One region of the Arthrobacter sp. NicSoilB11 genome, then DNA from elsewhere that is predicted to be linked to it. Evidence: riboswitches for the same ligand, from Rfam matches in the RefSeq annotation. Region 1 holds a riboswitch; each other region holds the start of a gene.

Evidence for each region. A riboswitch is a leader RNA that binds a small molecule or an ion and turns the genes downstream of it on or off. The one in region 1 is predicted to bind S-adenosylmethionine.
Region 2: another riboswitch for S-adenosylmethionine. It lies ahead of LDO14_RS07060 (homoserine O-acetyltransferase); the one in region 1 lies ahead of LDO14_RS02890 (cobalamin-independent methionine synthase II family protein).
Region 3: another riboswitch for S-adenosylmethionine. It lies ahead of LDO14_RS12870 (aminotransferase class V-fold PLP-dependent enzyme); the one in region 1 lies ahead of LDO14_RS02890 (cobalamin-independent methionine synthase II family protein).

What each region holds. Positions count from the first base shown of each region.
Region 1 covers NZ_AP024657.1:587,847-597,810, forward strand. Annotated here, with positions in the region: gene fbaA (class II fructose-bisphosphate aldolase) at 1-876, shown strand, start outside; gene LDO14_RS02875 (DUF3151 domain-containing protein) at 877-1,299, shown strand; gene LDO14_RS02880 (hypothetical protein) at 1,495-1,635, shown strand; gene LDO14_RS02885 (uracil-DNA glycosylase) at 1,648-2,277, opposite strand; gene LDO14_RS02890 (cobalamin-independent methionine synthase II family protein) at 2,479-3,687, opposite strand; SAM riboswitch class I at 3,701-3,804, opposite strand; gene LDO14_RS02895 (SipW-dependent-type signal peptide-containing protein) at 4,061-4,756, shown strand; gene LDO14_RS02900 (S26 family signal peptidase) at 4,775-5,389, shown strand; gene LDO14_RS02905 (hypothetical protein) at 5,622-6,119, shown strand; gene LDO14_RS02910 (choice-of-anchor G family protein) at 6,116-7,843, shown strand; gene LDO14_RS02915 (M14 family zinc carboxypeptidase) at 8,011-9,102, shown strand; gene LDO14_RS02920 (adenylosuccinate synthase) at 9,341-9,964, shown strand, end outside.
Region 2 covers NZ_AP024657.1:1,516,282-1,526,245, reverse strand. Annotated here, with positions in the region: gene LDO14_RS07060 (homoserine O-acetyltransferase) at 141-1,256, opposite strand; SAM riboswitch class IV at 1,269-1,384, opposite strand; gene LDO14_RS07055 (bifunctional o-acetylhomoserine/o-acetylserine sulfhydrylase) at 1,485-2,807, opposite strand; SAM riboswitch class IV at 2,851-2,965, opposite strand; gene LDO14_RS07050 (VOC family protein) at 3,184-3,822, shown strand; gene LDO14_RS07045 (HNH endonuclease signature motif containing protein) at 4,012-5,664, shown strand; gene LDO14_RS07040 (CPBP family intramembrane glutamic endopeptidase) at 5,710-6,489, opposite strand; gene LDO14_RS07035 (DeoR/GlpR family DNA-binding transcription regulator) at 6,601-7,389, opposite strand; gene hutI (imidazolonepropionase) at 7,492-8,703, opposite strand; gene LDO14_RS07025 (FAD-dependent oxidoreductase) at 8,715-9,830, opposite strand; gene LDO14_RS07020 (glycine C-acetyltransferase) at 9,871-9,964, opposite strand, start outside.
Region 3 covers NZ_AP024657.1:2,771,408-2,781,371, forward strand. Annotated here, with positions in the region: gene rsgA (ribosome small subunit-dependent GTPase A) at 1-952, shown strand, start outside; gene hisN (histidinol-phosphatase) at 997-1,809, shown strand; SAM riboswitch class IV at 1,962-2,075, shown strand; gene LDO14_RS12870 (aminotransferase class V-fold PLP-dependent enzyme) at 2,112-3,530, shown strand; gene LDO14_RS12875 (class I SAM-dependent methyltransferase) at 3,633-4,391, shown strand; gene LDO14_RS12880 (metal-dependent transcriptional regulator) at 4,437-5,150, shown strand; gene LDO14_RS12885 (CrcB family protein) at 5,122-5,559, shown strand; gene LDO14_RS12890 (CrcB family protein) at 5,556-5,954, shown strand; gene LDO14_RS12895 (hypothetical protein) at 6,017-6,394, shown strand; gene LDO14_RS12900 (trypsin-like peptidase domain-containing protein) at 6,443-7,426, opposite strand; gene LDO14_RS12905 (pyridoxamine 5'-phosphate oxidase family protein) at 7,589-8,053, shown strand; gene LDO14_RS12910 (zinc-dependent alcohol dehydrogenase family protein) at 8,066-9,121, opposite strand; gene LDO14_RS12915 (hypothetical protein) at 9,132-9,964, opposite strand, start outside.

The sequences.
Region 1 (9,964 bases):
ATCGTCCAGGTTTCCACCGGCGGTGCGGCCTACTGGTCCGGCGCATCCACCAAGGACATGGTTGCCGGTTCCCTGGGCTTCGCAGCCTTCGCCCGCGAAGTAGCCAAGAACTACGGCGTCAACGTCGCCCTGCACACGGACCACTGCCCCAAGGACAAGCTGGACGGTTTCGTCCTGCCCCTGCTGGCTGCTTCCGAGGCTGAGGTCAAGGCCGGCCGGAACCCGCTGTTCAACTCCCACATGTGGGACGGCTCCGCCGAGACCCTCCAGGAAAACCTGCGCATCGCCCGCGAACTGCTCGGCCGCACTGCTGCCGCCAAGATGATCCTCGAAGTGGAGATCGGCACCGTTGGCGGCGAGGAGGACGGCGTGGAAAACGCCATCAACGACAAGCTGTACACCACCGTTGAGGACGCCCTGGCCACCATCGATGCCCTGGGCTCCGGTGAAAACGGCCGCTACATCACGGCCCTGACCTTCGGCAACGTCCACGGCGTCTACAAGCCCGGCGGCGTCAAGCTCCGCCCGGAGATCCTCAAGGACATCCAGGCCCAGGTGGGCGCGAAGATCGGCAAGGACAACCCGTTCGACCTCGTGTTCCACGGCGGCTCCGGCTCCTCCGACCAGGAAATCGCCGACGCCGTCTCCTACGGCGTGATCAAGATGAACATCGACACCGACACCCAGTACGCCTACACGCGTCCGGTTGCTGACCACATGTTCAAGAACTACGACGGCGTCCTGAAGGTGGACGGCGAAGTGGGCAACAAGAAGACCTACGACCCCCGCGTCTGGGGCGCCTCCGCCGAAGCCGGCCTGGCGGCCCGCGTGGTGGAAGCCACCAAGCAGCTCGGTTCGGCCGGAAAGACCTTCTAGATGTCGGACGAGTTCCGCCGGAACCTGATGGGGCCGGAGCCCACTCTCCTGCCTGCCGAAACCGAGGTGAACGCGCAGCTTGAGGCCGGCCAGGAGGCCCTGGACCTGGTGGCGAAGCACCCAACGTCCTCGCTCCTGTGGGCCGTCCTGGCTGAGGAGGCGTGGACGGAAGGCCGCACCATCGACTCCTACGCCTATGCCCGGGTGGGTTACCACCGCGGACTGGATGCGCTGCGCCGCAACGGCTGGCGCGGCGTGGGGCCCATCCCCTGGGAGCATGAGCCAAACCGCGGGTTCCTGCGGGCCCTCTACTCCCTGGGCCGGGCCTCGTCGGCCATCGGCGAGGCTGAAGAGCCGGAGCGGATCGAGAAGTTCCTGAACGATTCCGACCCCACGGCAAAGGCAGCCATCGAGGGCGAATAACTCCCTGGGCCCACGCCCGCACTGTTTCCTGGTGCAGATTGCCAGGGAGGGGTTCGGGCTGGGAACGACGGCGGGCGGTCACCTTTCAATGAGAAGGTGACCGCCCGCCGTCGTATCCGGCCTGGAATGCGCCGTCCCTCATTTCGGTTAAAAGAATCGAAGGGCCAGGGGAGGAAAGGAGGAGCTGCGCGAAGCGTGGGAAAGCAGGAGAAATCGCGTCTCAGGTTCTGTGACTACTACTCGTGGATGTCGTACGCCGACTTCACCACCTGGGTTGAAGCCGAAGACGAATCGGCACCGGGAATTTCGTTTACCGAGTCCGATGCCACAGGCTGAGCGGCGCAGGTCTTAAGGTTTGGCAATACCCGTGCGGGCCATGGCGTCTGCATAGGCAGTGCGCATGTCCTCCAGGTACTCCTCCTGGCGGGCCGGGGAACCGGCGAAGGCGCGGCCGCTCAGCGAGCGGACCTTGTAGGTCTTCAGGCCGCGGCGCCAGAGGAGGGGCACCTCGGTCTTCAACAGCAGGTTGGCCAGGCGGTTGGCTTCGGTGCCATGCGCCACGATCACCGAGGCGCGGGGGACCAGGGCCAGGAACTTCAGCAGGGGCTTCAGGCCTGACTGGATCTGGTCCGGAGTGAACTTGCCGTTGGCTTCGCCCGGGACGTGCCAAGGGTGGACGTTCCACGGCATGACGAACTCCGGGCGCAGGCCAAGCTTCCACTGGATCCCCAGCATGCGGGTAACAGCGTCCTGGTCGCCGGGGGTGATGAACCCGGACGGATCCACCTCGCCGATGTTGGAGAACAGGCTGATGATGCGGCATTCCTCCACGTCGTGCATGGGGTCCACGTAGGGCACCACGGTTCCGGGCTTGGCCTCCTGCAGGGAATCACACAGTTCGTTGACGGCGGCAACGCTGGGTTCGTAGCGGCGGCTCATGAGCTGTTCGTGGAATGTTTCGGGTGCCAGGGCTGTCATGAAGTGCTGGATCTCCTGCGGGGATTGGCGTTGCTGCCGCCACGGACATGGGCGCACGGCGGCACGGCACATCAGTGGCGGTTGATTGGGGTGGACCAACTCCTGGTCGGCCTACTCCAGTTTAGCAAGCCCAGGCAAGCGAAACGCCGGCCGCCCCTTCCGGTGATGGAAGGCACAGCCGGCGCGTCGGTGCGGGAGCGGCTAGAAGAGGCGCTTCGAGGCGCGGCGGGCACCCTCACCCAGTGCCTCCAGCTTGGCGAAGGCGATCTGCGGGTGCACCCTGCCGCCCAGGCCACAGTCGGTGGAGGCAATGACGTTCCCGCGGCCCACGAGGTCCGCAAAGCGGACGATCCGGTCCGCCACCAGGTCCGGGTGCTCCACCACATTGGTGGCATGCGAAACAACGCCCGGGATGATCACCTTGCCCTCGGGGAGCTTTGTGTCCTCCCACACCCGCCATTCGTGTTCGTGGCGGACGTTTGCCGCTTCAAAGGAATAGGCGCCGGCGTTGACCTGAAGCACAGAGCCGATGATGTCGGCGAACGGGATGTCCGTGGTGTGTGGGCCGTGCCAGGATCCCCAGCACACGTGCAGCCGGATCTGTTCCTGCGGCAGGCCGCGCAGCGCCCAGTTGGTCGCTTCGACGCGCAGCTGGATGAACTTCAGGTAATCGTCCAGGGACGGCTCGGGATTGATCTGGTCCCAGCTTTCGGCCAGGGACGGATCATCGAGCTGCACCGTAAGGCCGGCCTCGATGATGGCCTTGTATTCCTCCCGCATGGCATCAGCGCAGGCGTAGACGAGTTCCTCGTCGCTCTTGTAGTACTCGTTGGCTACCCGCGCGCATGAGCCAGGGGAGAGGGAGGCCACGAAGCCATCCGTGAGGCCTGCGGCGGCGAGCCCGGTCCTCAGGTTCCGGATGTCCGAGGCCACCAGGTCCTGGCCCGTGTACGTCAGCGGTCCGGCGATCTTGGGCTGGGCAACGCTCCTGCGGTGGGTGAGGATGCCGGATGCGGGATCGCTGTAGGCCTCGTTGAAGGCCTGCCGGTCGCGCCGGTCCGGGAACGAGGTCAGGACAACGTTGCCGGGGGACGAGCGGCGGACGCCGGACTCGGCCCAGCGGTCCACGGTGGTTGGCTCAAGGCCCCCGAGCCGGGCGAAGGAGTAATTCCACCACGCCCCGTAATCCACCGAGCTGGACATGGTGTGCCCGTACTCGCCGTCGTTGGGGATGTCGATGCCAAGGTCCTTCTGGCGCTGCACCACGTCCACTACGGAGGCTTCGAGGAGTTCCAGGAATTCCGGCGTGATGCCGTCGGCTTCCTTGGCGGCGTTGGCCGCAATGAGTTCAGGGGTGCGGGGCAATGAACCGGCGTGGGTCACGCGGATATGGTCGGTGTTCTGGGACATGCTGGAATCTTCCTTTCCATCGGTCCTGGCAGTAGCACCTTCGGCCGGCAGGAGTCTGCCGGGACGTGGTTGCTGCGGCGTCATTGAGCCAGGTCTCTCGGCCGCTCCGGATGGTTCACTCCCACCTAAAGCGACAGCGTGGCGGCGGGGCAACTCGGTTTCATAATGTGGCGCGGCAGCGTCCGTCGGAGCGCGTCCGCACGATTCCGCCGGAGAAAGCGACAGTTGATAACATTTAATACACCGACTTGACTTTAATTAGTAAGTAATGATGATGTAGAAACATCGGTCTTTTGGGGGAAATATCGATAATCCCCCATACCAGTGTCCCGGTTCCTACCGTTCGGGGTTTAATTCTAATTTGGGGGAAATCATGGTTGAATCAACCAGCGCTAAGCCGCGCTCGCAAAAGGCTAATAAAGTCCGCGCTATTCTTGCCGGCGGCCTTGTCTTGGGGATCGGCGCAGCCTTCACTCTCGCTGCGTGGACGGACAACGAGTGGGTCTTCGGCCAGAGCGGGAACGGCGGCGGCCCGGGTACCAAGGTCTACCACATGCAGCAGAACACGTGGTCCGGTACTTCAAGCGAGGCGGTTTGGGCTGACGAGCCGACTGCTCCCGGTGGAGCCCTGACATTCAGCGTCAATGCTGACGATCTCGTGCCGGGGTCGACGGTCTACGCCCCGATGCAGTTGCGGGCTTCCGACAAGTCCCAATCATTGGTGGCCACGCTGACGGGGGCTGCCCGGCTCGACGGAACTGATTCAGCCACCAACTCTGCAGCGCTGTACGGTGCTCTTCGGTACCAGCTGAAGAAGGAGGTGGACAAGGACCTTTGCAACGCCACCAACTTCTCCTCCAATGGAACTGATCTTGTTCCTGTTGGCTCGACCCTGAACACCCGTTCGGACACTCCGATCAACCTTCCGGCCGGAGCTACGGACGCAGCTGCGGGCACACCTGTGAGTCTTTGCTTCGCAATGACGCTCCCTTCGAATGCAAGCGTTGATCTTCAGGGATTGCGGACCACCCCCTTGTGGACCTTCAGCAGCACCGTAGGCCAGTCGTAGCCGCCACCCGTGCTTCGGATGTCCGCCAGGCGTGAGTCCGGGTTCCGGGCGGCGGCCGTGCCGTCCGGAACCCGGCTCCCGCCGGGGGTGGGAAGCGTGGCCCGGGGGTTCAGGGAGGTATTGCTTTCCGTCGTTGCCCTGCTGGGACTGGCATGCATCCTCTCCCTGGTCCTCGGCCTTTTCTTCAAAGCGTCCTTCGTCGTTTTCCGTACGGGATCGATGGAGCCGCTCTATCCAGTCGGTGCGCTGTCCCTGACCGTGCAGGTCACCGCCAAGGATCTCGTCCCGGGCGACGTCGTGTCGGTCCGCCGGGATGCGGCGACCGCCCTGGTGACCCACCGCGTGGTGGCAGTTGACCCGCCCAGTGTGGAGGGGGCCACAGCGTCGCTAAGGCTTCGCGGCGACGCTAACACTTCGGATGACCCGTTGCCCTACGAGGTGGCCACGGCGCAGAAGGTGCTGATCACCGTTCCCGGCTTAGGAGCTTGGGTCATGGCTTCACGGGGGCCGGAGTTCCTGGGTGCAGCAACGCTCGCTGTGACCGTGCTGGTGACATGGGCCTACTGGCCGAGACACGGTGCAAGTGGCCAGGCGGAGGTCGACGACGAACCCCCGGCGAAACCACAACAGTAAGGTCGTAAATGACATGGCGGGAGCCAGCTTCAGGCGCGTCGCAAGAGCCGCGGGGGTTATCGCAGTTTTGCTGGCCACCGCTGCGCCCGGCGCAGCGGTGGCTGACGAACCATTGGTTCCGGTTCCGGAGACAGGAGCGGCAGGCTTTCTGTCCCTTTCTTCGTCGATGTATCCATTGGCCCTTCCTGCGCTTCAAGCAGGGGAGTCCTTCAGTTGGCAGATTGGCATTTCGGTGGACCAACCCAGCGGTGAGTCGACGCTGCAGGTGACTGCGGACGGTGGGCTTGCCGGCACAGGGACCTACCTGGTTTCCGTGGACGAATGCGACGTCGCCTGGCAGGGAAGCAGCGGCCTGGGCGGGGATTTGCGCTGTCCCATCGGTTCCACGCCGCGCATAGCGCCGGTGACGCTGGCCGAACACCGTCAGGACGTGCTGGTTCCCTTGCGGGATCTGCGCGGCGGCCCCTCACCTTACCTCCGCTTCATCCTTTACCGGCCCGCGGGTTCGCAGGATCCACCGGACACGTCGCTGACCTTGGGCATTGGGGTCACCGCTGCAGGCATTGACGACGCCGTGACCCCGCCGGGGCAGCGGCCGCCAGCACCGCTGGCGAACACAGGGACGGCGGTGCTCCAGGGACTGCTCGCGGGCTGCGGCCTCCTGCTGCTGGGCGCGGCGGCCGTAGCTGCCGGCCGCCGAACCAGGGCCCGGACCGGGAGAACATCATGACATCTCCGCGCAGGAACCTCCTCCACCGCGCGGCCAGGAACCCGCGCACCTCCCTGGCGATAGCAGCGGCGGCTGCGGTATGCCTGGCGGCAACCACTACGGTCACCACGGCGGCGTGGGTGGACAACGAATGGGCCGCCGGCAGCGTAGGCGTCGGCTCTCCGGGGGACTGCGCCACCAACACGCTCTTCAGCGGCGAGGCATCGGCCACCCAGCTCACGGGGAGCGTGCTGGGCACAGACCTGAATTCCGTAGCCGGAGTTGAGGGTCTCACAGTCACCAACGTCGACGGTGCGGTGTCACCGCTGCCTCTCACGGCTACTCCGGTGACAGGCGTTCCGGACGCCTTCATCAGCAAGCTGCCTGTCACGGCCCTTGGCGCTAATCCGGTGACGGCGGGCCTGGGGCTGGGGCTCCCGGTTGGTGGCCTGGGCACCTATACGCAGTGGGCGCAGGCGCAGGACAGCGGACAAACCCGCGCTGCCGCCGGGCTCGTCACTGACCAGTCCGGGGCTGTGGACGTGGGCGGGACGGCCACCGGAGCCAACACTGCGCCGCAGGCTGCCACGATCTCGCTGGGCAACGTCGTGCCCGGGTCGCTTGCCGGCGTCACCCTCGACGTCGGGGCCGTGGCGTCCTCCGCATCGGTCCAAGCGTGCGACCTGATCAACGGCTGGCCTACGCTGGCTGCAACTCCCGCCGTTGCGCGGGAGTACGGTATCGCCAGCCTCAACCTAAGGACCAGCGTCCCTGCGATTGGGGCTCTCAGCAGGAGCGGAGAATCCCAGCTCGACGATGTGCCGAACCAGTTGACGGCTTTGGTTGCCCCCGGTGCCTTGACCACCGCAATCTCCAGCGGCCTGAACTCCCTGCTTGATCCTGTTCTGGGACTGCTGGACAGTTCGGCCTCCACAACGGCCACTTTGTCAGCTCCCAGCCTTGGCGCAGTGCGCGCCCTCATGGAAGAGACGCTGGTCGACAATGAGAATACGGTCGCTGTCGACCTCGCGGCCGGTACCGTCCGGATAGACATTGCAGCGCTCACCGATGGGACGCTGGGACTTAACCGTCAAGTGGCAAACCACACGGTCCTGGACAGCACCGTGACGGGGAAGGCCACTGCCAAAGTCACCCAGCTCCTGAACCAGTGGGAGATTCGAGTTGCGGATGCCTTGACTGCGGCCATACGTGAGGCCACAATCGAGTCCCGCTCTGTTGTGACTGTGGTGGGCACCCTGGGCGTGCCGGTGGCCGAGATTGTCGTTGCTACCGGCCCGTTGAAGCTGAATGACTTCCTGGCCGGTACGGCCCCTCCACCCCTCGTCACCTCCAAGCTGCTGGGGCTCGGAATCGGCGGAACCCTTCTGAACATCATCCTCAGCACTCTGACCAACGGTGCCAATGGCGTGATTCAGGACGCCCTTCGAGCGACGATCTTCACAGCAGGCCTGGTGCCGCAGGTGGGGGCGGGCATCGATGCGCTGGTCGTTGATGCGGGAACAGCCGTCGGCAACCTGCTGTCGTCGATCAGCTCCCTCGTCTCCGTCCACGTAAACGTCCAACCTGACAAACCCTGGGCCGGGGTAAAACCCGCTGACGTATCAGCCAAAGCAGGGGAATACAAAGTGTCGGCTGTAAGGATTGGCGTGATTAATGATCCGGAACCACTGAGTCTTTCGCTTGGCACTTCTTCCGCTGGGCCGGTAAATTACCGGCCTTCGTGATTTTGCTGTCCGCGCGGGAACTTTTTCGGCATTTCAATCGTTACTGGCATTGTTTTGAAGTGCTTCCGATATTAAATACGACTGTCAAATTAATTGACAGAATTTCGCATTATTGCTTGGATTTTGTCACAGTCCGCGATGGGGGACATGGCGGCTGGACCCACTCAATGCACTCGAAAGAGGTACCGCACGTGAAAATATCCCTGTCTTCTTTCAAGGCCCTCGCCGCCGCAGGCGCCCTGTCGCTCGCTGTCGTCGCAGCAGGTCCGGCGCCCCTGGCCGGCGCCGTAGGCGAAGGGCCTTCCTACGACGGCAACGGCCAGATCACCACGTCGAAGCTGGCCACCTACGACCAGATGGTCTCGTTCCTGAAGGACCAGGATGCGCGCCAGCCCGCCATGGAGCTGGAGGTCATCGGCCAGACCGTCAAAGGCCGCGACATCCACCTGGTCAAGTACATATCGGACCCGGCCAAGCCCACCATCCTGTATTTGACCCAGCAGCACGGCAATGAACAGCTCACCACCGAGGGTGCCCTCGAGTTCGTCAAGCACCTGGGCACGGGCAAGTCGGCAGGCATCCTGGACGGCGTGAACATCCTCATCGTGCCCATGCTCAACGCGGACGGTGCCATGGGGGATGTCAACTTCTCCCTGGACGACTACCTTGCCAAAGGGGACCGCCACCTCACCCGCTACAACGCGGAGGGCGTGGACCTGAACCGGGACCATGTGGCCAAGGTCCAGCCGGAGACCCAGGCGCTGCACAACAACGTGATGCGCAAGTACCGCATTGACTACATGATCGACCTGCACCACCAGGGCACCCGCGCCGAGCGCGACGGCAAGCTGGTTTCCGGCTCCATCCTGTACCCCACCACCCCGAACGCCGACCCCGCCGTCGTCGAGAAATCAAAGCGGCTCGGCGCCGTTGTCTTCAACAACGTTGACTCCACCGGCTGGGGCCACCTGGGCAGGTACCAGGGCGGCAGCGCCGAGACCATCAGCCGCAACGGCATCTCCGTGGAATACGGCATTGCCACCCTGCTTTTCGAGATGCGCGGCATGTCCGACCACTACCTGGATGGTTACGCGCTGGGGCAGCGGAGCAATGGCTACCTGATCAAGCAGACGGTCACCACGCTGGCGTCCACCGCCGCGGCCATCGCGGATGGATCCATTGCCGACGCCGACACCTCCTTCTGGGACACGCTCGCCGAGCAGACGTCCCGGCCCGCGGGGGAGGCCGAGGACGAGTAGGAGGCCCGGCGCCCGCCGCGGCCCATATTTGCGAAAGGGCCGCGGCGGGCCACAACAGTGGACAAAGTGCCCCATCGGCTAAACTTGGGTGGTAAGAGCCCCGGAACTCTTGCTTCGCCGTGCCGTGCTGCGGCTGTGCGAAGGCCGGTATGTTCGGGGCATTCTCATGAACGGCGCTGCATGGGCCCGCCACCAGATGGCTGGACCCGGGCAGCCCGAACGAATGGGGGAGGATCCCATGCCAGCAATTGTGATCGTAGGAGCCCAGTGGGGCGACGAAGGAAAAGGCAAGGCCACCGACCTTTTGGGCGGCCGTGTTGACTACGTCGTCAAGCCCAATGGCGGCAACAATGCCGGGCACACCGTCGTCGTAGGCGGTGAAAAGTACGAACTCAAGCTGCTGCCGGCAGGCATTCTCAGCCCCAACGCTGTTCCCATCATCGGCAACGGCTGCGTGGTGAACCTCGAAGCCCTCTTCCAGGAAATCGACGGGCTCCAGGCCCGCGGTGCGGACACCTCGAAGCTGCGGGTTTCCGCCAACGCCCACCTGGTGGCCCCGTACCACCAGGTCCTGGACAAAGTGACCGAACGCTTCCTGGGCAGCCGCGCCATCGGCACCACCGGCCGCGGCATCGGCCCCGCCTACATGGACAAGGTGGCCCGGCTGGGCATCCGCGTCCAGGACGTCTTTGACGAATCCATCCTCCGCCAGAAGGTGGAAGGCTCGCTGCGCCAGAAGAACGAACTCCTGGTCAAGGTCTACAACCGCCGCAGCGTTGTCGTGGACGAGATCGTGGACTACTTCCTGTCCTTCGCCGAGCGGCTCCGTCCGCTGGTCATCGACAGCACCCTGGTCCTGAAC
Region 2 (9,964 bases), 930 kb from region 1:
CACCACGGGGACCAATCAATGGCGGCCGGGTGTGATGCACACCACGAACGCACCGGATTCGATTGAGTATGGTCTGCCTGCGGTGCAACCTCAACGCCGATTAGTGCAGAAGGCATCTGCAGGAATGCACATGCGGGGCGCTAGGCCAGGAAGCTGCTCCGGAGCTGGCTGCCCAGCTGCCCGATCTCTGTCAGGAACCCGTCGTGCCCGATCGGCGCCTGGATGACGTGCACGTCCACGTCCCCCGGCAGGGCCTGGGCCAGCTCACGGGACTGCGACGGGAAATACAGCCGGTCCGAATCCACGGCGGCCACGAAGAACCTGGCGGTGGACCTGGCCAGGGTTTCGGCCAGGGTTCCGCGGCCCCGGCAGATGTCATGGCTCATCAGCGCCTCGGTGAGGGCGATATAGCTGTTGGCGTCGAAGCGCTTCACGAGCTTGCTGCCCTGGTGGTCCAGGTAGCTTTCCACCTGGTAGCGGCCGCGGGCGGCCAGAGCCTCACCCTTCAGGGGCGACTCCGGCGCCTGGGGTTCCCGGCCGAAGCGGCCTTCCAGTTCAGCCGCGGACCGGTAGGTGATGTGGGCAATGCGCCGGGCAAGTGCCAGCCCGGCTTCCGGGCAGGGGCCGCCGTAGTAGTCGCCGCCGTTGAAGTGTGGGTCCTGCCGGATGGCCAGGGTCTGGGCCTGCGCGAAGGCGATCTGTTCCGCCGTGCTCGCGGCACCCACGGAGATGACGGCGCAGCGCTGCACCCTCTCCGGGTAGGTCACTGCCCATTCAAGGGCGCGGGCGCCGCCCATGGATCCGCCCAGGACAGCGAACCAGCTGCTGATGCCCAGCTGGTCAGCCAGCCGGGCCTCTGCCACCGTGCTGTCCCGCAGGGTGACCAGGGGGAAGCGGGAGCCCCAGGGGGCTCCGTCCGGGGCGGCCGACGACGGGCCCGTGGACCCGTAGCAGCCGCCCACGATGTTGACGGACACCACGAAGAACTTGTCCGTGTCCACGGGAGCGCCGGGACCGGCCAATTGTTCCCACCAGCCTTCTTCGTCCGTGTCGCCGCGGGTCACGTGGGTGCTGCCGGTCAGGGCGTGCTCGATCAGGATGGCGTTGCTGGCGTCGGCGTTGAGCGTGCCCCAGGTTTCGTAGGCCAGCGTGACGTCCGGGAGGTGCCCCCCGGCTTCGAGTTCCAGCCCTCCGATGGAGGCGTAGCGGACAATTCCGTGTTCGGGGATGGTGGTTCGGGCGACGGTAACCGTCATGGCAAGACCTCTTCTACGCGCTTGCCTGCCGTCGTCTGACCGGCAGGCCAGGTCCTCACCCGGGGCACCCCACCGCGGATGGAGGGTTGCCGGCCAGCAAGCCGGGGCTGTCACTGGCACTCATGACCTGGTTCGAGTGTACGAAACACCCCCCGCTCCAGGCCAAGAGTGTGACTGGTTGTGACTTCCCCGCTTGCCGGCCCTTCCGGCGTCAGCCCTGGCGCGCTTTTAGCTCTGGGCGTCTTTGGCAGCGCGGAAACCCGCTTCCAGGTCGGCCAGGATGTCGTCGATGTGCTCCAGGCCAACAGAGAGCCGGACCAGTCCCGGATTCACCCCGGCCACCGCTTGCTGCTCCGGCGAGAGCTGGCTGTGGGTGGTCGACGCCGGGTGGATGACCAGGGAGCGGACGTCGCCGATGTTGGCCACGTGGGAGTGCAGCTCCAGGGCGTCGACGAAGCGCTTGCCCGCCTCCGCTCCGCCGGCAAGGTTGAAGGCCACGACGGCGCCCGTTCCCTTGGGCCCGTACTTGCGGCCACGCTCGTACCAGGGGCTGGAGGGCAACCCGGCGTAGGCGACGGATTCGACGTCGTCCCGTCCTTCCAGCCAGCGCGCCACTTCAGTGGCGTTGGCAACGTGGCGTTCCACCCGCAGGCTCAGCGTCTCCAGGCCCTGGGAGATCAGGAAGGCGTTGAAGGGGGAAACCGCCGAGCCAAGGTCGCGCAGCAGCTGGACGCGGGCCTTGAGGATGTAGGAGAGGTTGGCACCCAGCGCACCGTCGGCGCCTAGGTCGCGGGCGTAGACCAGGCCGTTGTAGGTGGGGTCCGGGGTGTTGAAGCCGGGGAACCGTTCAGGGTCCTTGCCGAAGTCGAATTTGCCGGAGTCCACGATCACGCCGGCAATTGCGGAGCCGTGGCCGCCCAGGTATTTGGTGGCGGAGTGGATCACGATGTCCGCACCCCACTCCAGTGGGCGGATCAGGTAGGGCGTGGACAGGGTGTTGTCCACGATCAGTGGCACGCCTGCCTGGTGGGCCACCTCGGAGATGCCTTCGATGTCCAGGACGTCCTGGCGGGGATTGGACACCACTTCACCGAAAAAGAGCTTGGTGTTCGGCTGGACGGCGTCGCGCCACTGGTCCAGGTTGTCGGGATCCTGGACGAAGGTGACCGAGATGCCGAACTTCTTCAGGGTGTGGGCGAACAGGTTGTACGTTCCGCCATAAAGGCTGGGGCTCGCCACAATATGGTCCCCCGCCTCCGCAATGTTCAGCACCGCGAACGTCTCGGCGGCCTGGCCAGAGCTCAGCAGCAATGCGGCCAGGCCTCCCTCAAGGCTGGCGATCCGCTGTTCGACGGCATCCTGGGTGGGGTTGCCGATCCGGGTGTAGATGGGTGCAAGTTCGGCGAGGGCAAAGCGGTTGGCTGCGCTTTCGGCGCTGGGGAACACGAAGGACGTGGTCTGGTAAATGGGGAGCGCGCGGGCTCCTGTGGCACTGTCGGGCTCCTGGCCGGCATGGATCTGGCGGGTTTCGAAAGACCATCCGTTGGACATCTCAGTCTCCTATGACATGGGCCCGGAATGCGTGGGGCAGTACGGGCCGCGCTTGCTTCCGGCTCTTGCCGGACAGCCAGGTCCTCACCCGGGGCACCCCACCGCGGGTGGAGGGTTGCCGGCCAGCGAGCCGGGGCTTGGCGCTGGCGCTCATGACCTGCGCCCAGTCTAGGAACGGGGTAGTCGCCGTGGACAGCATTGTGACGAACAAGGTCGCCCTGCATGGCTTTCGAGCCGCCACAGGTGGGCCGCCCCGCACCCGGCCGGGGACGCCGCCGTCGTCCTTCTTGCCCATGTTCCCGGCCCTTTTCCCGGCCCTTTTCCAGTAAGGGTACCCTTAGCTGAGAGCCGGATCACAAAGTGCCAAGATGTTGCCATGCGCATGGATCACGTCTCTTACGCCTGTGAACAAGATGGCCTCGCGGCCACTACCGAACGTATTTCATCTGCCCTCGGCGTTGAGGCAGTGAAGGGCGGGGTGCACCCCCGGTTCGGAACCCGGAATATGATCATCCCGCTCGCCGGGCACAAGTACCTGGAAGTCGTAGAGGTCCTGGACCACCCGGCTTCGGACAAGGCACCGTTCGGACAGGCCGTGCGTGCCCGTTCCGCGGCCGGTGGCGGCTGGATGGGCTGGTGCGTCGAAGTGGACGACCTCGCCCCGTTCGAGGCACGCCTTGGCCGCGCCGCGGTGAACGGCAACCGCAAGTTCCCGGACGGCCGGGAGCTGGTCTGGAAACAGATTGGCATCCTTGGCCTTATCGCCGATCCCCAGGTGCCGTACATGCTCAAGTGGGAAGGCGACCCGGCACTGCACCCGTCCAACGCCTACCCCAGCAACCTTAAGATGAGCTGCCTGACCATCGCCGGCTCCGCGTCCCGCGTGACCGAGTGGCTGGGTGAACCGGTGGAGAAGCCGCTTGAGGACGTGGCGGTGGAGTGGGTCGCCCCGCATGGAACTCCGGGCATCCTGTCGGTCACGTTTGAAACCGCCAACGGAGCCGTCACCATCTGACGCTCCACCCCAGCCTCCCGGAATGTCCGGGAGGGGGTTCACCGGGCCAGTACCCGGATCAGCTTCGGCCGCCATCAGGTGGTGACAACGGCGTCACTACCCGATGGCGGCCGAATTCATTTAAGTGGCTGCTTCCTACATCGCTGCGATCCAGGTCTGAATGTCGGTGCCTCGCTGGATGATGTGGGTATGGGAATCGGCACGGGTGTTGGGGTGGTGTTGGAGGGTGTTTCTGCCTCTGTTGCTGCCCTCGATGCTCTTACCCGTGAGGATCATTTCCTTGCCGCCGGGACCGGTGTTGGCGCTGACGTGGATGTGCTGCAGCGGCGGTACGAGCTCCGGCTGGAACGGCTGGAGGCAGTCTCCCGGGTCGAGGCTCAGCTCGCCGCGGTGAAAGCCCTGGACGCGGCAGAAGCGGTCGAAATCCAGCAGGCACTGCTTGCCCCCGACGCCCCCGTGGATGAGCGCATGTTTTCGGAGATGTCAACGGTGGAGGAGATCGCCGGAGTCCTGACCGTCAGTTCCGCGGCCGCAGGCGGGTTGGTGGAACAGTCCCGCCGGGTGTGTTCCCTGCCGCCGCTCCTGGGCGCCCTGTCAGCCGGTGACCTGTCGTGGCAGCATGCCAGGATTGTCGCCGACGAAACCGAGGGGCTCACCCCTGACGGGGCTGCTGCCTTGGTGGCGCACTTCTTCGACCCCGACGCCCCCAACCCCGCCCGCGGCGCCGCCCCCGGCGAACTCGTCCCCGCCCGGTTCCGCGCCAAGATCCGCGCCTGGCGGGAACGCCACCACCCCGAAACCCTCGAAAAACGCCACGCCAAAGGCGTCGCGGACCGGCGGATGGAATACACCCCCGACCGCGACGGCATGGCCTGGCTCTCGCTCTACCTCCCCGGCGACACCGCCTGCGCCATCTGGAACCGCACCACCGCCACCGCCCGCGGCCTGCAGGGCCCTGACGAGCCCCGCACCCTCACCCAACTCCGCCCCGACATCGCAGCATCACTCCTCCTCGGCGCCGGAACCACCACGGCCACCGGTGAGGCTGCTCCGGGTGGGGCTGCACGGGCTACAGGTGATACGGCGGCCGCAGGCAGCGTTTCCGGCACAGGGAGCACTGGTGATGTTGGCAAGGTCCCCACCCCTCGGGCCGATGTCCTGGTCACCGTCCCGGTCTTCGCCCTGCTCGGACTCACCGATGAGCCGGCCGTGCTGAACGGCATGGGCCCCATCCCTGCCTCAATGGCACGGAGGCTTGTCGCGGACGGGGCGGAGTCGTTCTACCGCGTCCTGGTCGACCCCCGCGACGGGGCACCACTGGAGATCGGACGCACCCGCTACCGGCTCCCCGAAACCATCAAACAATGGATCCGCATGCGGGACCGGAAATGCACCTTCCCCGGCTGCACCAACCACACCCCCGACAACCACACCGACCACCTCACAGCCTGGGAACACGGCGGCAGAACAGCCGTCCGGAACCTGGCGCAGCTATGCCCCAAACATCACCGCTTGAAGCACGCCCGCACCTGGAACCCGGATCCCGCGACGGAACACGGACCACCCGGCTGGACCTCACCCACAGGCCGCCACTACAACCCCGAACACCAAGACCCCGAACCAACCCACTGGCCGCCAGGAATAGTGCCGCTTGCCGCCGTTCCAGCCTGGCCGGAACCGGAAGTGGAGGAGCTTGAAATGGAGGAACCCGACGGCGACAACCTGCTGGACCCGGAGGACCTTTTCGCTGCTGATGCCCTCTGGGACGACTTCTACGCGAAACCCTTCGTGTTGCCACCAGACCCACAAGCAGACTGGCCGTTGCTGCTGACGCTGATGTGACAGCAACAAGCATGGCTGGAGTCGCCCAGGCTGGTGTCCAGGGTCCTACCCCAACCCCACGGCTTTGCCGAACAGGCTGAAGCCAACGAAGGCCACGATATCCAGCAGGGCGTGGGCGATGACCAGTGGCATGACCCGGCGGGTCCGGGTGTACAGCCAGGCAAAGACCACGCCCATCACGGCGTTGCCAATGAAGGGACCAAAGCCTTGGTAAAGGTGGTAGCTGCCGCGCAGCACGGAGCTCGCCGCAATGGCCAGCGGCATGCTCCAGCCGAACTTGCCAAAGCGGTCCAGGAGGTAGCCCACCACAATGACTTCCTCAAGCACGGCGTGCCGCATGGCGGACAGGATGAGCACAGGCACGGTCCACCAATAGGCATCCAGGGCGCTGGGGATGATGGCGGTGGTAATTCCGAGCGCCCGGCCGGCCGCATAGAGACCCAGCGAGGGTATGCCGATCAGTCCAGCCAGTCCGAGGCCCTGGAGCAGATCCCTGCCGGGCCGGGCAAAATTGAACCCCAGTTTCTGAAAGGCAGAGCGGGAGTTGCCCGCCTCGCCCGGCACTGCCTGGCGCTGGTCCGTCAGGAAGTAGAAGACCAGCAGCACGGGCACCAGCGCAAAGATGATGTCCAGCAGCTGATATGTGAGGTCGAAGTATTCGCGGGTGCTCTGGGAGCGGTTCAGGGTGGACGTGCCCTCGGCAAGCGGGGCGCGTGTCATCTTGTCCAGCAGCTGCACCACGGAGTAGACAGCCGACTGGCCCAGGGACAGGCCCAGGACGATCCATACTTCGAGCCGAAGGCGACGGCGGGAGGGAACCAGCATGTTCCCATCTTGCCTTCAGTTTCTGGATCCGGCCTGATGGAGCGGCTGGTGTCCGCAGTCGCAAGCGGGCAGCGGTGCGCCGCCGGAGGAGCCCGGTGCCGGCAGTTCGGGTCAGGCGGGCGCGACAATCACTTCCGTGCCGTTGGCTTCAAAGGCAGCCTTGTCGCGGGGCGAGATGCCGGCATCGGTGATCAGCCGGGTGAAGTTGTAGCCGTCCATGGTGGCGAAGGCCCGCACGCCCACTTTGGAGGAATCGGCCAGGACGTAGGACACCCTGGCCCTGCTGGCCAGCAGCGCATTGACGGAGGCCTCCCCCTCCCCCGTGTTGGTGGGCCCGACTTCGGGATCGATGCCGTTGACGCCGATGAAGGCGATGTCCAGCACCACCTTCTGCATGATGATGTCCGTATAGGGTCCCACCAGTTCATAGGACCGCGGGTTGAGGATTCCACCGGTCACCATCACCTTGATGTTGGGCCGTACGGCCAACTGGCCCGCGATGTTGATGGCGTTGGTAACCACGGTGAGGGTGGGCTGGTTGGAGGGGGCGTTCAGGTCTTCCCGGGTGGCCAGGATCTGCGCGAGCGCTGTGCTGGTGGTACCTCCGCACAGGCCGATCACAGCGCCGGGCCGGATCAGCGCCGAGGCGCACTGCGCGATTTGTTCCTTGGCTTCGGCGTGGTCGTCGCGGTTGTAGCGGCCGGGGAGGTCGTAGGCCAGGGCACCGGTGGTGGCGCCGCCGCGGGTACGCGTCAGCAGCCGGCGTTTGGCGAGGCTGTCCAGGTCACGCCGAGCGGTGGCCGGGGATACGTTGAGGGTGCTGACAATCTCGTCGACCTCCACCTGGCCGGTTCTGGCCAGCAGGTCAAGAATCGCGGTCAGCCGGTCAGTGCGCGTCATGCAAGCGGGGCCTTTCCGTACATCAGCCACCACGATCGATGACGTTTCCTGATTATAACTCAAGGAAAACAGTCAGGAACAATCAAAAAAAACGGTATGGACCTACCGCTCCCTGGCTCCGGCCCGCCACACAGCGTACGTCAATGGCATGCCGGGACGGTAAGCGAGATGCGTTGCGGACGGGGCGTTGAGCAGGTGCAGGTCGGCGCGGTGCCCGACGGCGATGGACCCCACGGCGCGTTCACCGTCCGCATCGCGCCCGCTTTCCTTGTGCAACGCCAGTGCGCCGCCATGGGTGGCGGCGCGGACGGCCTCATGCACGCTCAGGTGCATCTGGAGGACGGCGGTGGTGACGCAGAATGCCATGGAACTTGTATACGACGTTCCGGGATTGCAGTTGGAAGCGAGCGCCACCTGCACACCGGCGTCGAGAAGCGTGCGGGCCGGGGCCAGCGGCTGGCGGGTTGAGAGGTCGCAGGCCGGGAGGCAGGTGGCCACAGTGCCCCGCTCGCCTGTGCCGGTGGCGGGGTCCCACCCGGACCAGGAAGCCGCAAGGGACTTCACGTCCTGCCCTGCCAGGTAGTTGACGTGGTCCACGCTGGCGGCCGCCATCTCCACGGCAAGCTGCACGCCGGGGCCCTCACCCAGCTGGTTGCCGTGCACGCGCAGGCCCAGTCCGGCGTCGCGGCAGGCCGTCAGCACGCGGCGGGACTGTTCGGCAGTAAACGCGCCCTCCTCGCAGAAAACGTCGGCCCACTGGACGTAGGGGCGGACGGCATCAAGCATCGGTCCGCAGACCAGGTCTGTGTACTCCTCCGGGTCCTGTCCGGCAGGAACCAGGTGGGCGCCCAGGTAGGTCACCTGGTCCGCCACGCCGGCGGCGATACGCGCGCTGCGGGCCTCGTTCCCGATATCCAGGCCGTAGCCGGTCTTCGTTTCCAGGTAAGTGGTCCCCTGCGAGACTGCCTCGGCAACCCGGCCCATGGCCAGGCGGGTGAGGTCAAAGTCCGACGTGGCACGCGTGGCGTTCATGGTGACGGCGATGCCTCCGGCAGCGTACGCCTCCCCCGCCATCCGTGCTTCGAATTCCGCGGTACGGTCCCCGGCGAACAGCAGGTGGCTGTGGGAGTCCACCCATCCGGGGAGCATGGCGCGGCCGCCGGCGTCGATGGCTTCGTCCGCCGCCGGGGCCTCGGCCGCGGCGCCGATCCAGGAGATCCGTTCGCCCTCGACCACTACCGCCGCGTCCTTCAGGACCCGGTGTTCAAGGTCCTGGGTCATCAGCTCGGCAATATTGGTGATCAGGGTGCTCATGGGACTATTCTTCAGCGTCGGATGGACCAGCGGCTGGCAGCCAGGGCCTGCGCTGTCCGGGATTCCGGACCGTCGGCGGCGGCACCTCCGGACGCTCCCTGGCCGGCGAGGATCTGGTCAGCGGCGAGCTCGGCCATCGCAGCGGAGGTCTGGAAGCCGTAGCCGCCCTGCCCCACCAGCCAGTAGAAACCGGGGGCTTCGGCGTCGAAGCCCGCCACCGGAACCCCGTCGGCGGCCTCAGTGCGCAGGCCGGTCCAGGCGCGGCGGATTCCCGTGATCCCCAGGCTGGTGATGGAGTTCAGCTTTTCCACCAGGCGCTCCACGTCGCCTGGCCGGGGCCGCGCGTCCTCGGGGCCACTGGGCACGGTTTCGGACGGCGAAACCAGGACGTCGTCACCGTCAGGGCGGAAGTAGAAGGTATTGTTCGCTGCCGCCACCATCGGGGTGGCGGCAGGCAGGGGGCGTTCGACGGCGGCAATCGCCGCAGTGCGCCGGTACGGCTGCAGTCCCAGTTTCTCGACGCCGCTGATCACTGCGAGCTCATCAGCCCATGCCCCGGCTGCATTGACCAGGACGCCGGCTTCAAAGCCCTCGGCCCCGGCACCCACCTGCCATCCGGAACCCAGCCGTTGCGCCGAATGCACCCGTGCGCCGGTGATGATATCGGCTCCGGCCTCGAGTGCCTGTTTGCGGTGCGTGTCCAGGAGCAGGGGCGCGTTGCAGCCAAACGAGCCAGTATCCAGTCCGGCGGCGGCGAAGGTTCCCGGGAGCAGGGCCGGGCACAGCTCAAGCGCGCGGTCAACAGCGATGGGCTGCATGTGCCCGCTGGATTCCGCGGCAACATCGGCCTCGGAGCCGATCAGCATGAAGCTGCGCGGCGTCAGGACCGGTTCCGGCAGTTCCGCGTCCCGCGCCGCGATCAGTTCCAGGGTCCGGAGCGTGAGTTCCTGCACCACGGGAGGGCCGTAGCTCGGGATCAGCTGCCGGGCGGAGCGGGAGGACGTGTGGTACGCCAGCTCCTGCTCCGCCTCCACCAGTGCCACGCTGCAGCGGCCGGCCAGCGCGGAGGCCAGGGACAGGCCGGCAATGCCGCCGCCCACGATCAGGACATCGTAATGTGCTGCCATCCGTCCATCCTTGCAGAGTTCGTGGCCGGTGGAACTTTCGTCAGGCTGTTGCTTCGGTGCGGCTGGCGACGAAGGCACGAACGCACGCTTCGACGTCGTCCGCTGAATGGGCGGCGGACAGCTGCACCCGGATC
Region 3 (9,964 bases), 2.2 Mb from region 1:
CTCGGAGAATGAGCGCGTTGTCATTGCCGCGCGCGCCCGGGAACTTCGGCGCTCGCCCGTCGTGGCAGGCGACTTCGTCTCGCTCGTGGGGGACGTCTCCGGCGCGCCGGACACGCTTGCCCGGCTGGTGAAGATCCAGGACCGCCACACCCTCCTGCGCCGCAGCGCCGACGACACCGACCCCGTTGAGCGCGCGGTGGTGGCCAACGCCGACCAACTGGTGATCGTGGTGGCTGCCGCCAACCCGGAACCCCGCACGGGGTTCATCGACCGCGCGCTCGTGGCCGCATACGACGCCGGAATCGAACCCATCCTGCTGGTCACCAAGGCCGACGTCAAAGACCCCGCGGACCTGCTTTCCAACTACACGCACCTGGACTTCCCGGTGATCATCAGCAAGACGGCGGATGCGCAGGCGTCGGGAATCGATGCCCGGTCCGATGACGGGCTCTCGGCGCGGCTGGACAGCGCCGCAGTGGCGGCGCTGCGGAACCATCTCGATGGCAAGGTCACCGTTATGCTGGGGCACTCCGGCGTCGGCAAGTCCACCATGGTGAACGCCCTGACCGGCGCCGAGCGGGCCACCGGCGGCGTGAATGCCGTGACCGGGCGCGGCCGCCACACCTCGTCGTCGGCCCTTGCCTTGCGGTTGGCGGACGCGCCTCCCGGCAGCTGGATCATCGATACCCCCGGCATCCGTTCCTTTGGCCTGGCGCACGTGGACCCTGACCGCATCCTGCGCTCCTTCCCGGACCTCTCCCCCGGCATCGAGAACTGCGAACGGGGCTGCAAGCACACCGCAACCGCAGTGAACTGCGGCCTCGACGACTGGGTGGCAGGCGGACACGCAGGTCCCACCGGCGCGGCCCGGCTGGCCTCGCTGCGGCGCCTGCTTGGCACGGACCCGAGGATGGAAGCACAGGAAACCAAGGAGCTCGGCAGCGTCAACTGACGCGTTCTCCCGGCAGAACCGTCCACAGACGGTAGTTTGGAACCATGATCCAACCCGCTTCGAGCTACAACGATGACCTGCGCCTGGCCCATGTCCTGGCCGACTCCGTGGATGACCAGACCATGAGCCGCTTCAAGGCCCTGGACCTCCACGTTGAGACCAAGCCGGACCTGACGCCGGTCACCGACGCGGACAAGGCCGCCGAGGAAGCCATCCGGGGCCAGCTCTCCCGTTCACGCCCCCGCGACGCCGTCCTGGGCGAGGAATTCGGCAGCACCGGCCACGGTTCCCGGCGCTGGATCATCGACCCCATTGACGGAACCAAGAACTTTGTCCGCGGCGTTCCCGTATGGGCCACGCTGATCGCCCTCGTGGATGAGGGCGAACCGGTGGTGGGCGTCGTCAGCGCCCCGGCCCTGGGCAAGCGCTGGTGGGCGGCGAAAGGCATGGGCGCGTACATGGGCAGGTCCCTTGCCGCCGCCACCCGCCTTCGCGTGTCCAACGTGTCGAAGCTTTCCGACGCCTCCCTCTCCTACTCCAGCCTGGGCGGGTGGAAGGAACGCGGAAACCTTGACGAGTTCCTCGGCCTTACCGAGGATGTCTGGCGGACCCGGGCCTACGGGGATTTCTGGTCGTATTGCATGGTGGCCGAGGGCTCTGTGGACATCGCCTGCGAACCCGAGCTGAACCTCTATGACATGGCTGCCCTGGTGCCGATCGTGGTGGAGGCCGGCGGCCGGTTCACATCCCTGGAAGGCGAGGACGGCCCGTTCGGCGGGAACGCCCTGGCCACGAACTCAATCCTGCACTCGGAGGTCCTGCACCGATTGAACCCGTACCTGGACGATCTGCTGTAACTCACGCGCTTTCCACGTTTGAACGAATAATGCGACGCCGGACACCTCCCAAGGCAGGTGCCCGGCGTCGTTTATTCGGCGGCGCGTAACAAAGCCCTTAACAATTGCCGCGGCTTCAGTCCTGGCCGCCCCATGTCCTACGCTTTTATGCAGGTCACGAGTGCCAGCGCAAAACCCCGGTTTGCTGGCCGGCAACCCTCCATTCGCGGTGGGGTGCCCCGGGTGACGACCAGGCCGGTCCGGAGCGGATGCGGCAAGCGCGGATTCCACTATGCCGGAGTCCTGTACCAAGTGAGGTCTCTGTGACAACTGCCACCGTCTCCCCCCAGCCCGTCATTGCCGAAGCTGCCGTCCCCCATGCACGCCACGCCGCAGCCGGCCGGCCGCTCGCTGCGGTCACCGGCGCCGAAATCCAGGCGCCCCTGATTTCAGGCGGCCACGTGCGGTACGCCAACCTCGATTACGGCGCCTCCGCCCCGGCACTGTCCGTAGTGTCCGCTTACCTGAATGAGATCCTCCCCTACTACGCCAGCGTCCACCGCGGGGCAGGATACGCATCCCAGATCAGCACCTCCGTGTACGAGAACGCGCGCAGCATCGTCAGGGATTTCGTGGGCGGCCGCCCGGATGATTCGGTCATCTTCACCCGCAACACGACGGATTCGCTGAATCTGCTGGCCGGCTGCCTTCCCGTGACCGATGGCCGCCACGACGGCGAAGTGCTGTACCTGGACATCGAACACCACGCCAATCTCCTGCCGTGGCAGGGCGTCCCGCACCGCAGCATCGTCGCCGCCGACACCATCACCGGCACCCTTGAGGCCGTACGTGCCGAGCTTGGACAGGGCGGTGTCAGCCTGGTCGCGGTCACCGGGGCCTCCAACGTGACCGGCGAAATCCTCCCCATCCGGGCGCTGGCCGCGCTGGCCCACGAACATGGCGCACGGATCGTGGTGGATGCGGCCCAGCTCGCGCCGCACCGCCGCATAGACATCAGCGCGGATGACGTCGACTACCTCGCCTTCTCCGGCCACAAGCTGTACGCGCCCTTCGGCGCCGGCGTCCTGGTGGGGCGCCCGGACTGGCTGGACGCCGGCGTCCCGCACCTCGCCGGGGGCGGCGCCGTCAAGGAAGCCAGGCTCGACGGCGTCAGCTGGGCCACCGGCCCGGCCCGCCATGAGGGGGGCTCGCCGAACGTCCTGGGGGCCGCCACGCTGGCCCGCGCCAGCCAGGTCATTGCCGGCCTGGACCAGGAACGCTGGCACGCCCACGAGTCCGCCATCCGCTCCTTCCTGGTGGAGGGACTCCAGCGGATCGACGGCGTCACGGTTCACCAGATCTTCAAGGACACCAACCCCGAAACGGACACCATCGGGGTGGTCAACTTCTCCGTCGAGGGTTACGACGCAGGACTGGTGGCTGCGTACCTTTCGGCAGAGCATGGCGTGGGCCTGCGTGACGGGCGCTTCTGCGCCCACCCCCTGCTGAAGCGCCTGGGCCTGCCGTCCGGTTCCCTCCGCGCCAGCTTCGGCGTCGGTTCGCGCCTGGAAGATGCCGAGCGCCTGCTGGCCGGCATCCAGGCGCTCCGGAGCAACGGGCTGGGCTGGGACTACGTGGTGGACGCAGGCCGCTGGGTCCCTGCCAACGACACCCGCACCTACCCGCACTGGGCGCCCAACACCCCTGGAACAGCCGGCGCAGCGCCCTGCATCGACGACTGACGCCGGAGACCGGCCACTCCTGTTTCAGCCGGCTGACCGTGTGCCAGGGGAATGCGGTAAATTCGAAAGGTACCGCAGGACGTCAGCTGAAGGAGGCCACGCGTGGTTCGGGGTGGCCCCAAGCTTGATCACGGGCGGCGCAGGGAACTGGGCCAGAGCTTCCAGGACGGCGGCAGGCACTACCAGCGCGTCCGGCCCGGCTACCCTGAGGAGTCAGCCCGGTGGCTGGTGCCCGCCGACGCCCATGAAGCCCTCGACGTGGGTGCCGGTACCGGAAAATTCACCGCGCTGCTGCTGGACATGGGGCTGGACGTCACGGCCGTGGACCCCTCGGCGGACATGCTCGCCCAGCTTACGGAACACTACCCGGCTGCCACGGCGATGCCGGGGACTGCCGAGGCCACAGGCCTGCCCGACGCCAGCTTCGACGTCGTCACCGTAGCCCAGGCGTGGCACTGGTGCGACGCCCTGGCGGCAAGCACCGAACTGGCCCGCGTGCTGCGCCCGCACGGAACCCTCGGCCTGGTGTGGAACCAGCTGGACACCTCAGTGCCCTGGGTGCACCGGCTCTCCCGGATCATGCACGCAGGCGACGTCTACCGGCCGGGGCACAAGCCCGTCATCGGCCCGGAGTTCCAGGGGCTCGAAGGGCATGTCACCCACTGGCAGGACACAGTGGACACCACGGACCTGATGGAACTCACTAAATCCCGCAGCTACTACCTCCGGGCCGGCGAGGCAACGCGGGCCAAGGTCCTGGCCAACCTGGACTGGTACCTGCACGAACACCTTGCCTACACCCCTGACCAGGAAATCGACCTTCCCTACCTCACCCTGGCTTGGCGGGCCGTCAAGGCATGACGGCGCATCCCGTATGGCGCCTGCAGAGCCGGTAGGCTTGGATTCGTGAAGACCAGCGCGCCCTCCTCCTCGATCGAGGATTACGTCAAGGTCATTTATTCCTTTACCGAATGGCAGGACAAGCCCATCACGTCCTCCCAGCTCGCACAGCGGCTGGGGGTGGCAAATTCCTCGGTTTCGGAAATGGTCCGCAAACTCAAGGACCAGGGCCTGGTGGACCACAAGCCCTACAGCGCCGTCACGCTGACCGAGGCCGGCCTGCGGCTGGCGCTGTCCATGGTCCGGCGCCACCGGCTGATCGAGACATACCTTGTCCAGCGGCTCGGATACAGCTGGGACGAAGTCCACGATGAGGCTGAACAACTCGAACACGCCGTATCGGACACGTTCATCGAACGGGTCGCCGCCAAGCTCGGGGACCCGAAGCGTGACCCGCACGGCGATCCAATCCCCACGGCGGACGGGCAGGTGCTGATGCCGCGCGCGCACCTCCTCGCCGAGCTGGACCAGGGACATACCGGCAGGATCACCCGGATCAGCGACGACAACCCGGAACTGCTGCGCTACCTGGCCGCCCAGGCCATCGACCTTGATGCGGACGTCGAGGTGGTGGGACGGCGGCCTTTCGGCGGAGCCCTGGTGGTGCGGATCGGTGGTCCCGGCGGCGCCCGTGAGTACGATTTCGCTGAGGAAATCGCCTCGGCGCTCTGGGTCTCCAGCGACGCGCCGCATGCCGGCTGCGCCCTGGACGGGCTCTGACGTGGCGTTGCCCACCGCCCGTGCCTGGCTGGCTGTTGCCGCCGGCGGACTGATCGGCAGTGAGCTGCGCTACGGGCTGGGCCTGGCGTTTCCGGACGCGCCCGGTTCGGTCCCGTGGGCCACGCTGGGCATCAACATCAGCGGCAGTTTCGTCCTCGCGGCTTTGACCACCGTCTGGATGGCACGCCCGCACACGGCCTTCTGGCTGCGCGCCGGCATCGGGCCGGGCCTGCTGGGTTCCTTCACCACCTTTTCCGCGGTCATTTTCGCCTCCGACCAGTTGGCACGCGCGGGTGAGCACCCCGTATGGCTCCTTTACCTGGGCTTGTCGCTGTTGCTCGGCCTTTCGGCGGCAGGCCTGGGCTGGCGCACCGGAAGGCTCATCGCCCGGAACCGGGGCCCGGCATGATCACGGCAGCCCTGGTGGGAGTGTTTGGCGTGGCCGGGGCGCTGCTGCGGTTCGGGATCGACAGCTGGTTCGCACACCACAGCAGCATCCGCAGCGTCCGCACCGATGGCCGTGCGGCGTTGCACTGGCCCTGGGCCACCCTGCTGGTCAACGTCGTCGGCTGCTTCATCATCGGTCTGGCACACGGCCTGACCGCCGGGCTGGGACTGGGCGCGGAATGGCAGGTGGGTTTGGCCACCGGACTGGCCGGCGGACTTACCACCTTCAGTTCGTGGACCACCGCCACCATCCGCCTGCTCAGCGAAGCACGGTTCGGCGCCGCGGCCCTGAACGTGGCGGTTAACCTGGGCCTTGGCTTTGCTGCCGCGGCCGCTGGCAGTGCACTGGCTTCCTAGCGACGCTGTTCCCGTTGGGGGCCCGGCCGGCGATTTGGCGGCCTCCCGTATGGTGGAAGGTGATGATCAGCAGACGCGACGCCGCAATAACCCTTGATGTTCCCCTTGAGATGGCGCAGCGCCACGGCCTGCCGAAGTGGATGACGGAGGCCGAACTCCGCGCCATCCTCGACAATCCTCCGACATGGCTGGTGCAGTCGCGCGCCAACCGGACGGGCAAGCGGCCGGTGTGGGTGCACCTGGAATGCGCCGTCTGTGGCTATGAGGAGGCGGCCCGGCCCAAGAAGTGGTGGCCGGACTTCACCTACGTGGTATGCAGCCATCATGCGCCTTCCGATGTTCCCGCCGTCCGCCCCGGGTGCGTCCGCAGCGAGTACGACGGCGTGGGGACCCGTTTCGTGGGCATCGCGGACGTGGAAGCGCCTCCGCTCCGTCCTTAGGCCCGCCCAGGTGACGTGCCCCGGGGACCTTCGGTCCGGCGTCGGGCATTATCCTGCGCCGTTGCCTGTCATTTCTTCCGGGACGGCGGTGAGGTGCAGCTCGGTGCCGTCGCGGAGTACCTTCACGTCCAGCGGCTCGCCGATGGCATCGGAAAACAGGAGCCGCTGCAGGCTTTCGGCGTTGCTGACGGGACGGCCTCCGGCGGTGACGATAATGTCACCCGCGGCAAGGCCTGCTTTGTCCGCCGGCGAGCCGGGCAGGACCTCCACGACGCGGAGCCCTTCGCGCAGCCCGCTGCGGATCACAGCGCTGGGGTTGAGCTGGATGGGCGTGCTGACAAGGCCCAGGTAGGCACGGCGTACCCTCCCGTCTGACAGGAGCGCGGAGATGATCCTGCGGGTGGTGGCATTGATTGGTATGGCGAGCCCCAGCCCGGCGCCCGCCACTGCGGTGTTGATGCCGACGATCCTGGAGTGCGTGTCCGCCAGCGCTCCACCGGAGTTGCCTGGGTTCAGCGCTGCGTCCGTCTGGATAACGTCCTCGATCACCCTCCTGTTGCCGCCCGCCCAGACTGGAATGGCCCGGCCCAAACCGCTGACCACGCCCGCGGTGACTGACCCCGCCAGGCCCAGTGGGTTTCCGACGGCAATCACAAGCTGGCCCACGCGCAGGGTCTCGGCCGCGCCGAATTGAGCAGGTGGCACCTTGGGCCGCGAACCGTGGACGACTGCTAGATCGGACAGGGGGTCGGCTCCCACCAGTTCCAGTTCCATCCGGCTCCCGTCTCCAAACACCGCAAAACCGTGCCGGGTGCCTGCCACGACGTGTGAGTTGGTGAGCAGGTATCCGTCCTCCGTGAAGAGAACGGCCGAGCCGGCGCCCACCCTCACCCTGCCGTTGCCCCTATTCGCGGTCATCTCGATGGCTGCCACGTGGGGCGTAACCGCTGCCGCGACACGCATGACCGTTTGCGAGTACGAGTCCAGGACGTCCTCGTCTCCGGTGGATATGGGTTCCCGCGCCTGTTCCATGACGCACCTCCGGTCTGGTGCCGCTTCCGGCAATCCATGCCCTTTACGGGTCCTTACGGGAGACAACAATGGCCGGGCACGGTCCACTCCCGGTGGAGCTACGCCGTGGGTGAACGCCGGCATTGCGGTGCGGTGCGGCTGTCAAGGCTTTAGGATCGGAGCATGACTGACTCCCCTGCAGGGTCTCAAACGGAAATACTGAACGCTGAGGAGTGCTGGCGGTACCTTCGGTCCTCCTATATCGGGCGGCTGGCGGTCATCAACGGTGACGTTCCCGAGATTTTTCCCGTGAATTTTTCGGTCGCCGGCGACACCCTGCTGTTCCGCACGGCGCCGGGGACCAAGCTCCGTGCCCTGCTCAGCGGCTCGGTTGCCGCCTTGGAGGTGGACGGCCTCAACCCATACGCCACTCAGGTCTGGAGCGTTGTCGCCAAGGGCAGGCCGCAGCCATTCGATGAAGCCAGCATGAAGCTTCCGGAGGAAGACGCCGACCGGGAACCTTGGGAACCGGGGATCAAGGACCACTTGGTGGCCATTACCCCCACCGATATCACCGGCCGCCGTTTCGCTGTCACGCCGCGGACCCGCTGGTGGCCGCCGGTCGATTTTTCCGCCGACTGGCTGTAGCGGCCTCCGGTCTCACGCCGTGATGATCACTTTGAGGGCCTTGGTTTCGGCTGCCCGGGAAAACGTGTCGTAGGCGTCAAGGAACTGGTCGAAACTGAAATGGTGCGTGGCGAACTTCTCCGCCCTGATCTTTCCCTGGGCCACAAGCTTGAGCAGCATGGGCGTCGTGTTGGTATTCACCAGCCCCATGCTGATGTTGATGTTTTGGATCCACAGGTTTTCCAGGTGCAGCTCCACCGGTTTTCCGTGCACCCCAACGTTCGCCACCGATCCACCCGGCCGCACTACGTCGGTGCACATGCCAAATGTTGCCGGCACGCCAACAGCTTCGATGGCCACATCGACGCCCTGTCCGCCGGTCAGGGCCAGGACCTGTTCCTTCCAGTCACTGCTGCCGGAAAGGACAGTGTGCGTGGCGCCGAACTCCCTTGCCTTCGCCAGGCGGTTGGCGTCCAGGTCGATGGCCACCACAGTCGCTGCGCCGTACAGTCCTGCCGTGGTGATCGCCGCCAGGCCCACCGGCCCGGCACCAACAACGGCCACGGTGTCGCCGGGCTTCACCCGGCCGTACTGGACACCTATTTCGAATCCGGTGGGGAGGATATCGGAGAGCATGACGGCCTGTTCGTCGCTGACGCCCGCGGGCAGCAGGTGCAGCGAGTTTTCGGCGTACGGCACGCGGACATACTCCGCCTGGGTCCCGTCGATCAGGTGTCCGAAGATCCACCCGGTGCCTTCCTGGCCCTCGCCTCCCAGGCAGTGCGAATAGAGTCCGGTCTTGCAGTTGGCACAGTGGCCGCAGGATTTGATGCACGAGATGATGACACGGTCATTCACCTTCAGGCCGGTCACGGAAGACCCGGTTTCCACGATGGTTCCCACCGCCTCATGTCCCAGGATCCGGCCCTTTTCGACGGCGGGTACGTCACCTTTGAGGATATGCAGGTCGGTGCCGCAGATCGTGGTGGTATCGACCTTGACGATGACGTCGCCGGGTTGCTGGATCCGGGGGTCGGGGACATCAGTCCATGACTTGTCACCCGGTCCGCCGTAGACGAGGGCTTTCATGTGTCTCTCCTTACTGTGTGGGACGGATTCTCCGACGTTCGCCGCCGGCTTGCGCGGACAGCTGATGGTTGGGCTGCGGGCCGGCGGGACTGGCTGCCGGCGGATCCAGTGCCTGGAGTTTGGCTATGTGCAGGCTTCCGAGCACCAGGAAAAGCCCCGAGAGCCCAAGGGCGGGCAGCAAGGCGGCCAGGCTTGGTTCTGCACCGAACAGGGGTTTGACCAGTTCACCCACCGCCAGGGAGAAAATGAGGGTGAAACCCAGGACATACAGGGCCGGGAGAAGCAGCAGTCCCGTACGGTGGCCCCGGTACGTGAGGAAGGACAGGATCAGGAACCCGGGCATGATGAAGCAAAGGTCCAGGATGAAGATCGAGTAGAGGGAGTCAATCTGCTCGCCGCTCCGCATCAGGGGCAGGAGCACCCCGATCCACAGAGGGTAGAAGATCAGCGGCTGAAGGATGGCACCGGCCGCTGACACCAGCCTCAGTGCACGGGGAAGGGAGGCGGATGGCGCGTCGCGGTCCATGGTGGCCCCGGCGGTGACCATGGCCCAGAATGACACTGCGAAGACTGCCATGTAGAGCAGGTACAGGCCGTTGTACGTCCGCTCAATGACGTAAATCCCGTATGCGTAGAAGAGGTAGCCAAGGAGCCCCAGTGCCACGATCTGGTATTTGGCCCTGTTCGGGCCAACCGCGTAGGCCAGGTACAGCAACGCGAGCCCGGCCGCGACGGAGAGCAGGTCCTGGGAGTAGGCGCCGGGGATCAGGTCAGCGGCAACCACCCTGTTGTAGATTCCGGGCCGCCAAAGCCCCGTTGCCGCAGCGGCGAGCGCCAGCAGTC